Regions from separate parts of the Neptunomonas phycophila genome, predicted to be linked through region 1. Evidence: predicted binding sites of a transcription regulator. Region 1 holds the regulator's gene; the other holds the start of a gene.
What was found. Region 1 encodes sigma-54, which starts transcription at its own class of promoters, with help from an activator protein. Its sites were predicted from a motif close to TGGCACNNNNNTTGCTNT; they were not measured.
Positions count from the first base shown of each region.

Region 2: BS617_RS09195 (CmpA/NrtA family ABC transporter substrate-binding protein) is a predicted target of sigma-54. The motif match lies at 4,269-4,286, and genes of this name have one in related genera.

Region 1 covers NZ_MRCI01000001.1:2,396,296-2,402,258, forward strand. The annotation lists gene BS617_RS10875 (KpsF/GutQ family sugar-phosphate isomerase) at 1-515, shown strand, start outside; gene BS617_RS10880 (KdsC family phosphatase) at 515-1,051, shown strand; gene lptC (LPS export ABC transporter periplasmic protein LptC) at 1,051-1,623, shown strand; gene lptA (lipopolysaccharide transport periplasmic protein LptA) at 1,610-2,113, shown strand; gene lptB (LPS export ABC transporter ATP-binding protein) at 2,115-2,852, shown strand; gene BS617_RS10900 (RNA polymerase factor sigma-54) at 2,890-4,425, shown strand; gene hpf (ribosome hibernation promoting factor) at 4,471-4,761, shown strand; gene ptsN (PTS IIA-like nitrogen regulatory protein PtsN) at 4,787-5,245, shown strand; gene rapZ (RNase adapter RapZ) at 5,280-5,963, shown strand, end outside.
Region 2 covers NZ_MRCI01000001.1:2,022,302-2,028,264, forward strand. The annotation lists gene BS617_RS09170 (dihydrolipoyl dehydrogenase) at 1-132, opposite strand, end outside; tRNA gene BS617_RS09175 (tRNA-Ala) at 356-431, opposite strand; gene gltX (glutamate--tRNA ligase) at 582-2,078, opposite strand; gene BS617_RS09185 (ANTAR domain-containing response regulator) at 2,376-2,960, shown strand; gene BS617_RS09190 (CmpA/NrtA family ABC transporter substrate-binding protein) at 2,957-4,111, shown strand; gene BS617_RS09195 (CmpA/NrtA family ABC transporter substrate-binding protein) at 4,491-5,837, shown strand; gene BS617_RS09200 (ABC transporter permease) at 5,905-5,963, shown strand, end outside.

The sequences.
Region 1 (5,963 bases):
CACCTACATCCAGTACGACGGCGCAGTTGGTGATGGGAGACGCACTTGCAATCGCCTTACTTGAAGCCAAAGGTTTTACCGCCGAAGACTTTGCCTTTTCTCACCCTGGTGGTAGCCTCGGCCGCAAGCTCTTGCTCAAAGTTAAAAGCATTATGCACGCAGGCGACGACATACCTACCGTCGAACTCGGCACATCAGTTAATGCGGCACTTATAGAAGTTACAGAAAAGCGCTTAGGCATGACAACAGTTGTCGACAAAGACGGTGTACTGGTCGGTATATTTACCGATGGAGACTTGCGACGAACGCTTGATTTGAACCTTGACCTCAAATCAACACCAATAGAACAAGTTATGACACGCCAATCAACAACCGTAAACGAAGAAATGCTCGCCGCCGAAGCCCTTCACATCATGCAAACTAAAAAAATCAACGCGCTGATTGCTTGCGATAACCAAGGTCGCCCTACTGGCGCACTGAATATGCACGACATGTTAAAAGCAGGAGTGATTTAATGCGCACTATCGACAATATTGAACTTGCAAAACGCGCCGCAAACATCACGCTAGCAGTGTTTGACGTGGATGGTATTTTAACTGACGGCAGTTTACATTTCCTTGCAGATGGTTCAGAAGTCAAAATGTTTAACACCCTAGACGGCCTAGGCTTCAAAATGCTGCATGACGCGGGGATTGAAACCGCGATCATTACTGGCCGAAAGTCACCGCAAGTCGAAATGCGTGTCAAAGCACTGGGAATTACATACCTGCACCAAGGACGGGATGACAAACTTACCGCCCTGCGTGAAATACTAGACAAAACAGCTCATAGCGAAGAGACAACCGCCTATATTGGCGACGACCTACCTGATTTATCCGCTATTACAGCCGTTGCTTTTGGTGCAACAGTTCCCAATGGGCACCCTCTTGTAAAAGAAGAGGCCAGTTGGGTAACTGAACGAACAGGGGGTTATGGAGCCGCTCGTGAGTTTTGCGAGACTATCCTACAAGCCAAAGGCTTGTTAGAACAGGCGTACCAGAGGTTCCGTTAATGCTACTGAACCAAAGCAAAGCGCGAGTAGCCGTTGCAAGTATTCTCTTGTTACCGCTTCTCGCTTACTGGATTATTAACCCTGATGACGTGCAAGAGACACCGACACAAAGCGCATTATCACAGGGTGCGGATTACTACCTAAAAGGCAGCAAAGTAAAAGAGTTCGATGAACAAGGGAAGCTTAAAGCGACACTGTCAGCCGCTGAGTTAACTCACTTTCCCGATCAAGCATTATCCAGACTACTTTCTCCATCCGTCGAAATGCAGGATGAAAAAGGAACACCTGTCACGCTCACCAGCAAAACTGGCACGTTATTTGATAATGAAGACCGCATGACGCTTGATGAAGACGTACGCGTCACGCATAATCCCAACATGCCCGATGCCAGTTTACTAACCACGTCGTCGTTAAATTTTGACCGCCGCAGTGGTATCGCGAGCACAGACCTACCCGTCAAAATAACAAACCAACAGTTTGAAACGACAGCAACTGGCATGACGATCAACATTAATTCGCGGACCTCCGATTTACTATCGGACGTAAAAGGCACTTTTTATGTCGAACCTTAAACAACTATCCCTGTTGGCTTGCACATGCCTATTCGCTACCCAGCTTGCCTTTGCGTTACCTGACGACCGCAAGAAGCCTATCCATATCGCCGCTAATAGCGCTCAGATTGATGAAAATAGCGGAATTACTACCTATACGGGCAACGTGCTTATTACCCAGGGTACTATGAAAATAAAAGCCGCTAAGGTTAACCTTTATCAGAAAAATAATGACGTAAACCGCATTGTCGCCACGGGTAGCCCAGCAAGCTTTAGCCAACAAGCATCAGCAAACCAAGCTATTACCGACGCGTTTGGTCAACGTTTAGAGTATCAAGTTGATAAACAAACCATCACGATCACCGGCAACGCTCGCGTAGAACAAGACAAGAACCAATTCAGCGGCGAACGCATTGTTTATCAGATGGAAAAGTCTCTCGTTAATGCCTATAGCGGTGAAGGCAACTCAGGACAGCGCGTACAAATGATTATCCAACCAAAAGCGAAATAATATGATGACGCCGGATAGCACTTTACACGCTCGCAACTTAGCAAAATCATACAAAAAACGTAATGTCGTTCGCGATGTATCCCTCTCGGTCAATAGCGGTGAAATCGTAGGACTTCTGGGTCCCAATGGTGCCGGTAAAACTACCTGCTTTTACATGATTGTGGGCTTGGTCAAAGCTGATAACGGCTCAATAGCTATCAACGAAGAAACGATTACCCCTTTGGCTATGCACCAACGCGCACGCAAAGGAATTGGTTACTTACCTCAAGAAGCATCTATTTTTCGAAAGCTCAGTGTTGAAGATAACTTACTTGGCATTTTAGAAATGCGAAAAGAGCTATCAGTTGATCAACAAAAAGCCAAAATGGAAGAGTTGTTAGAAGAGTTTCACATTACGCACATACGAAATAGTCTAGGTATGAGCTTGTCTGGTGGAGAACGACGCCGAGTCGAAATAGCGCGTGCCCTAGCCTCCGAGCCCGCTTTTATTTTGTTAGACGAACCCTTTGCAGGGGTTGACCCAATCTCTGTAAATGATATTAAAAAGACGATAAAACACCTACAATCAAAAGGTATTGGAGTCTTAATAACGGACCACAATGTCAGAGAAACACTAGACATTTGTGAGAAAGCCTACATAGTCAGTGAAGGTGTTATCCTAGCTGAAGGCGAGCCAAGCGATATACTGGCAAATGAAAAAGTTCGTGCTGCTTACCTCGGCGAATCGTTTCGACTATAAGCAACACCTCGTGTTTTCTGGAGTCTACTTGTAATTTATGAAGCAGTCATTACAGTTAAAAATGGGGCAACATCTCACGATGACCCCACAATTACAGCAAGCAATTCGCTTACTGCAATTATCGACACTTGATCTACAGCAGGAGATTCAATCTGCATTAGACAGCAATCCCATGCTGGAAACTAATGAAGACAGTGAAGACAATGCGGCTCCGCAGGACAACTCTACACAGAGCGAGCAGCCTAGCAATTCAGATCAAACCCCATCGGAATACACGGCGCAAACAACACAAGAATCGACACAATCTGACGACCAAGAACCCGACTCTTTTGACGACAAGTGGAACGATGACATCCCCAGTGAGTTATCAACCGATTCATCTTGGGACGACACTTACCAAACTAGCAGCAACACATCGAGCACAAGTAATCGTGACGATGACAGCTTTTTTGAATCGAATGATAGTGCCGAGGAGAGTCTCCAAGACCATTTGCTATGGCAACTTAACCTAACAAGGATGTCCGCAGACGACCGTTTAGTTGCTGAAGCCATTATCGATGCGATCGACAACGAAGGCTATTTACGCCTTAACATTGAAGAGCTGCTTGAAGACTTTAAACGCCAAGAACCAGAACGCTTCCAAGAAGCAGAACTGGAAGAGTTCGAAGCCGTATTGCATCGCGTACAGCAGTTTGATCCGCCCGGTGTAGCGGCCCGCGACTTAGGTGAATGCCTGTGCATACAATTAAAACAATTACCTGAGCCGCCTCCTTTGTTAGCGCAAACATTGAACTTGTGCCAACATTATATCCACTTACTGGGTAACCATGATTACAAACAATTGATGCGCAAGCTACGCATCAAAGAACCACAATTACAGGCTATTATTGAACTCATTCAAACGCTAAACCCGCAGCCGGGAGCAATGATTTCACCTTCAAAAGCTGAATATGTGATTCCAGATGTTTTTGTGGAAAAGCTCAAAGGTGTTTGGACCGTGCGCTTGAATTCTGAAGCTTCACCTAATTTACGGATCAACACTCAGTATGCTGATTTGATTCGCCGAGCGGACTCCAGCGCGGATAACACCTATTTAAAAAACCATTTACAGGAAGCACGCTGGTTTATTAAGAGTCTACTCAGCCGAAATGAAACTCTGCTAAAAGTTTCAAGTCAAATTATCGAAAGGCAAGTAGATTTTCTTGAGCATGGTGAAGAAGCTATGAAGCCCATGGTGTTACATGACATTGCCGAAGCAGTTGAGATGCACGAATCCACTATCTCACGTGTGACGACACAAAAATTCATGCACACACCTCGCGGAATATTTGAGCTAAAGTACTTCTTTTCAAGCCATGTCAACACCAGCGATGGTGGCGCAGCCTCATCAACAGCCATACGAGCGGTCATAAAAAAACTGATAGCTGCCGAAAACCCTGCTAAACCTTTAAGTGATAGTAAAATTGCTCAACTTCTCGATGAAGAAGGAATCCAGGTCGCTCGAAGGACGATCGCCAAATATCGCGAAGCGATGGGAATCGCTCCTTCTAATGAACGCAAGCGTCTGGTTTAATAACGATACGCATACGACTGAAGAGTCGTGCTAAGGAGACAATCTATGCAGATCAATATCACAGGTCACCATGTAGAACTGACTGAAGCACTGTCCGAGTATGTACACACTAAGTTTGACAAGCTAGAACGCCATTTCGATAACATCACTAACGTACAAGTGACCTTGAGTGTTGATAAACAGCGGCAAATTGCCGAAGCTGACATGCATATTGCTGGAGGCGAAATATTTGCAACCAGTGAGCAGCCGGATATGTATGCGGCCATTGATGCCCTGACGGATAAGCTAGACCGTCAAATCATCAAACATAAAGAAAAGCTCAAGAGCCATAAATAACCTTCTAATAACTAATTGAAGTCATATGCCCATAATTTCTCTGTTAACACCTAGCCGCACTCTACAAGCAGTAGAGGGCGGCAGCAAAAAGCGCGTGCTAGAAATGGCAAGCAAACTCATTGCTGAATCAGTCGGTGAAGAAGTCACACACGAACTTATCTTCACCGGCCTAATTGGCAGAGAAAGGCTGGGCAGTACCGGCATCGGTGAAGGGGTTGCTATACCCCATTGCCGATTAGCGGGTATCGAAGCACCGATAGGAGCGCTGATTCACTTAGCAGAGCCTATCGATTTTGATGCTATCGACAGCCGTCCTGTAGATTTACTGTTCTTTTTGCTAGTCCCTGAAGCGGCATGTGATGAGCACCTCGGCACTTTAGCAAAATTAGCAGAAGTCTTTAGCCAAGATGAATGCCGTGTCGCCCTTCGAAAAGCCGACAGCAATGAAAACCTATTGGCTACAGCGACGCGCTTATTCCAATAAAGTGACATCAGCCTAATGCAATAAGAGAGCTCTCATGAAATTGGTAATCATTAGCGGGATGTCCGGCTCAGGAAAAAGCTCAGCCCTGCAGGCATTGGAAGATGTTGGTTTTTATTGCATTGATAACTTACCGGCTATGCTATTGCCGGATTTAATTAAGCATCTAGAAGCCGATGCTCAATTCAAAAAAATAGCCGTTTGTATCGATGCTCGTAACTTATCGAGTAATTTAGAGCGGCTCCCCGAGATCTGGCGTGATTTTAACGAACACAGCGACATTAACGCCGAGCTCGTGTTTATTAACGCGTCACTTGAAAGCTTACTCAACCGTTACAGCTCAACTAGACGCCGACATCCGATGTCAGAATTGTTTAGTGGATTAACTGACTCAATTGAGTACGAAAAAAAGCTCCTTGAGCCGATCGCCGAAATTGCTGATATACGAATCGATACTACACATATGTCACTATACGACCTCCGTGACACGATTAAATTACGTGTAGCAGAGCGCAAACAGCAAACGTTATCACTGCAATTTGAGTCGTTTGGCTTTAAACATGGCGTTCCAATGGATGTCGATATGGTATTTGATGTCCGTGTACTGCCAAACCCTTATTGGCTTCCTGAATTACGTAAATTTACGGGCAAGGACAAGCCTGTCATCGACTTTTTAAGCAACGAGGCTCTGGTCGATGAAATGTACCAGGATATTCGCGGT
Region 2 (5,963 bases), 370 kb from region 1:
AACACGCGCACACGTAGTGCCAAGCGGACCCGGATCAATCAGTAGAACCGAATCGCTATATTTACGAGCCGAACGATAGGCGGTAAGGCCCGCGCTACCAGCACCGATCACAGCAATATTGACTTTACGCATATGAAATCCCTATCAGCACTGAATACATAACATTAGATTATACTAATACATAGTATCTGCATTGATAGAGATCATGTTTGGCGGTTGACGTAATACTGCTCAGGAACATGAGACAGGGGTTATGACAACAAAGGAGATAAAACACTAATTTATGTAGCGTACCGACAGATGACTAGATTATTGAGATTACTTAGGATGGTTTAGAAGCACTGGTATTTTAGAATGGTGGAGCCTAGCGGGATCGAACCGCTGACCTGTTCGCTGCCAGCGAACCGCTCTCCCAGCTGAGCTAAGGCCCCATTGATTAGCACGAGGGGTGTTGATGTGTGCCTTGGAATCGGCGCTTATAATCTATAGATTTGACGGCCATGTCAATGACTTTTATCGATTTTATAGCGGCGCACTCATAAAAAAGCCCGCATAGGCGGGCTTGATGATCATGAAGTCGTTTATGCGATTTCGTTTGCAATAACGCGGAATTCTTTTTCCCAGCGTTTTGCTTCTTTTTTAGATGGACCACCGACGGTGTTAACGGCATGACGTAAACGAGCACGCACCATGTCTGGGCCTAAAATGGACATCGAATCCATGACCGATACGGTTTGGTTTGTTCCTGCCACGGCAATAAACAACGGGAATAGGAAATCACGTAGTTTGTAGCCCATCTTTTCAGACAGTTGTTTCATCTGAGCAAACAAGTGGTCTTTTTCCCAGTTGTTTTCGGTATCAAGCAACCATACGGCGTATTGAAGGATACGTTTGGTATCATCAATCGTTAGGCTCTTATGCTCAAAGTCCGCTTCGTTAATTGGCAACATGCCCGAGAGGAAGAACGAGGCTAATGGCGCGACATCCGAGAATTTCTCGACGCGTTGCTGGATTAATGGAACGATCTGCATCAGGTACTCAGGGTTAAGTGCCCACTGTTGAAAACGCTCTGCAAACTCGGCGTGGGTTAAGTTCTCACGTAACCATGTGCCGTTTAGCCAGCTAAGCTTCTCTTGATCAAAAACAGGGCCACCCAGTGAAACACGAGTGATGTCAAAGTTGGCGAACATCTCGTCACGCGTAAACTTCTCGCGCTCATCCGGCATAGACCAGCCCATACGACCCAAGTAGTTAAGCAAGGCTTCGGCCATATAACCCATGCGCTGGTAATACAAAATACTGGTCGGGTTTTTACGCTTAGATAGCTTGGATCTATCTGGGTTACGCAACAACGGCATGTGACATAGCGTTGGCATATCCCAACCAAAGTATTGGTACAGCAGCTTGTGCTTAGGTGCCGAGTTGATCCACTCCTCGCCGCGAATAACGTGAGTGATCTCCATTAGGTGATCATCAACCACGTTTGCAAGGTGGTAGGTTGGCATACCATCTGATTTTAGCAAGATCTGAGCATCAACCATGCCCCACTCTAATTCGATTGGTCCGCGTAATAGATCATCAACCACGCAGACGCCGTCATCTTCAGGGACGCACATACGGATAACAAAAGGAGCCTCTGCCGCTTTACGCTTTTCGACTTCGTCTGCCGGTAAGGCTAAATCGCTCTGTTTTAGCGCGGTGTGGCCACCCGCAGCGCGACGCGCTTCGCGCAATTCGTCTAGCTCTTCTGACGTGCGATAACAGATAAACGCATGCCCTTTCTCTACTAAATCGTAAGCATATTGCGCATACATGTCTTTACGTTCGCTTTGGCGGTAAGGACCATGAGGGCCTCCAACATCTGGACCTTCATCCCATTCCAGGCCTAACCAATGCAATGAATCGAGGATCTTTTGTTCCGATTCTGACGTGCTACGTGTCTGGTCGGTATCCTCTATGCGGAGGATAAATTGCCCGCCATGCTGGCGCGCAAACGCCAAGTTAAACAAGGCTATGTAGGCTGTGCCTACATGAGGATCGCCTGTCGGCGATGGTGCAACACGTGTACGTACAGTCATTCTCTTCCTACCACAACAACGATGATTGAATATATGAGTGAATCAATGCGTAAAGCTTAATAATGAAATAAGACATACGAAAAAGCGGTATTATACGCATGCAAACCGCGCCGTGCTAATCGACATGCCACCTAGCTAATGGTTTATTTTTTCTGAGCAACAATGGGACGCATGGCGTATTTATTGCTTATCCCGCCTATGTGTAGAATAGCGGGAATAATGAATTGGGTGAGGTTCGCTGGCTCCACCGGCCAGTATTCTTGTTTATCTATGATGAAAGCTGCTTAGGACTCTCAATTGAAGAAACGTTTATCTGTACTGGTTATCGATGAAGATCGAGGACGTGCCGCTCTGGTTGAGCAGGCGTTGCGTGATCAAGGCTATGACGTTTTAGCCCGCCTTGATACAACCGATCATTTAGCTGACCGAGTGGAAGAGCTAAAACCCGATATGATTATTGTGGACCTAGACTCGCCCGATCGCGACGTCCTAGAGAACATGGCAATCCTTAACCAGAGTTCGCCGCGCCCGGTTGTAATGTTTGCCGAACAGGGTGATCAGCCAACCATCGAAAAGGCGATTCGTGCAGGTGTAAGTGCTTATATTGTTGATGGACTAGAACATCACCGTATGAAAGCCATTTTAGATGTGGCCGCTGCACGTTTTAGAGAGTTCCAAGCATTACGCTCTGAGTTAGCTGACGCCAAAAATGAGTTAGCTGACCGTAAAATAGTTGAGCGTGCTAAAGGCTTAGTCATGAAACATAACCGCTGCTCAGAAGAGCAAGCCTTTAAAGCAATGCGCAAAATGGCGATGGATCAACAAAAGCCATTAAACGATATTGCTAAAAATATTATTTCTGTTTTGGAGTTGGTGTCATGAATTCAGCAACCACCGATATCCGTTTACCTGACGATTTTCCTGCTGCCGAAAAATCTGAATTGAACATTGGATATATCCCCCTACTCGACTGTATACCCGTAGTCGCTGCAAAAGAGTTAGGCTTTTTTGAAGAAGCGGGCTTATCCGTAACACTTAGCCGCGAATCATCGTGGGCAAGCATTCGGGATAAAGTGCAGTATGGCCTGTTAGACGCCGCCCCAATGCCGGCAGGTATTGTGTTGGCCAGTGCTATGCGCTTAGGCGCTAGCCAACCTATGGTGACGGCTATGGGACTGGGGCTAAACGGCAATGCCATTACGGTATCAAATACCTTATGGGAGGCAATCAACCCATCCAATATTGCACTCAATAGCGAGCAAGCGGCGCTGGCACTAAAAAGCTACCTTGAAGGTTTTGAGGGTACTCTAAACGTTGCTTCTGTCCATACGTATTCCACTCATCACTTTCTATTACGGGAATGGCTGCAGCACTTCGATATAGACCCGCAAGGGAAACTAAAACTGATCGTTGTGCCTCCTCCGCAAATGGTTGATGCCATGCAGCGCGGCGTGATTGATATTTTTTGTGTGGGCGAACCTTGGAACAGTTTGGCGCAGGCCAAAGGCGTTGGACACAAGCTGCTAAGCGGCCATCAAATTTGGGAAAATGCACCAGATAAAGTGCTCGGTGTGACTAAAGCTTGGAGCGAAAGCAACCCTGCAACCCACCAACGCCTCATTGCCGCTCTTTTAAAGGCTTGCTCGTGGTTAGATAACGAAACAAATAAACTGAGTGGATTTGCACTGTTATTAAACAACGATTACATCCCTATTGATGACATTGATAGTATAAACCTGCTATTTGGGCAGCATAGTTTTACTCCGCCCATTGCTACCTTCCCATGGCTATCGCAGGCCAGATGGTTTAGCCAACACATTCTCAATGTCAGCGATCACAATCAGGCTCCAGAATCTTTGGATAACATTGTCGAACAAACCTATTTAACGAGCTTATACCGCGAGGTGGCTAGTGCGCTCGACATAAACCTCCCTTGTGAGAACACAAAAGACGAAGGCGTTCATGCTGGCAATTGGGAAATAGCCGGCACACACCACCCTATTGTCATGCCGTCCGATATTCGTTTTCGATAGAGGACTAAAGGCCTAGTAAATGTGCGCCAACCTAGTGCCTAACTGGGTAGTGGCGCTCAAAAAATGCACAAATTAATGCACAATTAGCTAGATCATCCCCACTAAACTCACATAGCTTTTCTCTTAAAAGCCCGTTATAGCGGGCTTTTTAAATATTTGGCACGCTCTCTGCTATATCAAATTAAGTACATACACATCATTACATATGTACACATAATTTATTTAGGCAAAGGCGCCCTTTGGACCGGATCTCACCCTCCGGTCGGGGCGCCTTTTCTGTTTTTATACTTAGGGAGCTTGAAACATGTCCAACGATTTTCTGAAAAAGAATGTTCTGAAGTCTGTCATCGGCCGCCGTAACTTGTTACGCAAAACCGTTATGACATTTGGTGCGGCTGCGGTTTCAAGCCTATTGGCTTTCACACCTGCTCACGCAGAAATAGGCGAGCCGGAAAAAGAAGATCTTAAGTTCGGCTTCATTAAATTAACGGATATGGCGCCTTTGGCCATTGCTTACGAGAAAGGCTATTTTGAAGATGAAGGCTTGTATGTCACTCTCGAAGCACAAGCAAACTGGAAAGTCTTACTAGACCGCGTAATCGACGGCCAGCTTGACGGTGCTCATATGCTCGCAGGCCAACCCTTAGGTGCAACCATCGGTTACGGTACTGAAGCGCATATCATCACTGCATTCAGCATGGACTTAAACGGTAACGCAATTACCGTTTCTAACGATATCTGGGAGCAAATGAAACCCAATATTCCAACAGGCGATGATGGAAAACCCGTACACCCCATCAAAGCAGATGCTTTAAAGCCTGTCGTCGAAAAGTTTAAGTCAGAAGGCAAACCTTTCAAAATGGGTATGGTTTTCCCTGTTTCGACCCACAATTACGAGCTACGTTATTGGTTAGCTGCTGGCGGTATAAACCCAGGGTTCTACTCTTCAGGCTCTGATGTGCAAGGCATTACCAATGCTGACGCTTTGCTATCGGTAACGCCACCACCTCAAATGCCCGCCACAATGGAAGCTGGCACTATTTATGGTTATTGCGTGGGCGAGCCATGGAACCAACAAGCTGTATTTAAAGGGATTGGGGTTCCTGTGGTGACCGATTACGAAATTTGGCGTGATAACCCAGAGAAAGTCTTTGGCGTATCCAGCCAATGGGCTGATCAATACCCCAATACACACTTACGTGTCGTAAAAGCGATGATCCGCGCCGCTAAATGGCTAGATGAAGACAACAACGCCAACCGTCCTGAAGCGGTGAAAATATTGTCGCAGCCCAACTATGTGGGTGCAGATTACGACGTTATCGCCAACTCGATGACAGGTACATTTGAGTATGAAAAAGGCGACAAGCGTGATGTGCCTGATTTCAACGTATTCTTCCGCTACAACGCAACCTACCCTTACTATTCAGACGCCATTTGGTATCTAACGCAGATGCGCCGTTGGGGGCAAATTGACGAGCAAAAGCCTGATAGCTGGTACATGGATATCGCTAAAAAAGTGTATCGTCCTGACATTTACGCCCAAGCCGCTCAAGCCTTAATTGAAGAAGGCACGATGGAAGCGTCTGACTTTCCAGACTTCGCAACAGAAGATGGTTTCAAACCACCGCAGACAGGCTTTATCGATGGGATTACCTATGATGGTAAGCAACCAAACGATTACCTCACCAAGTTCAAAATTGGTTTGAAAAACGACGAAAAGATCTAATTGTAGATCACAGTAAAACCTGACCCTGCCCCACCACGGCTGGTGGGGCACCTACAGGAGCCGAATGATGAGCGCTATATTATTAAAAATGAGTTGGCTTGAGCCGTTTGTTAAGATCGCACAGGG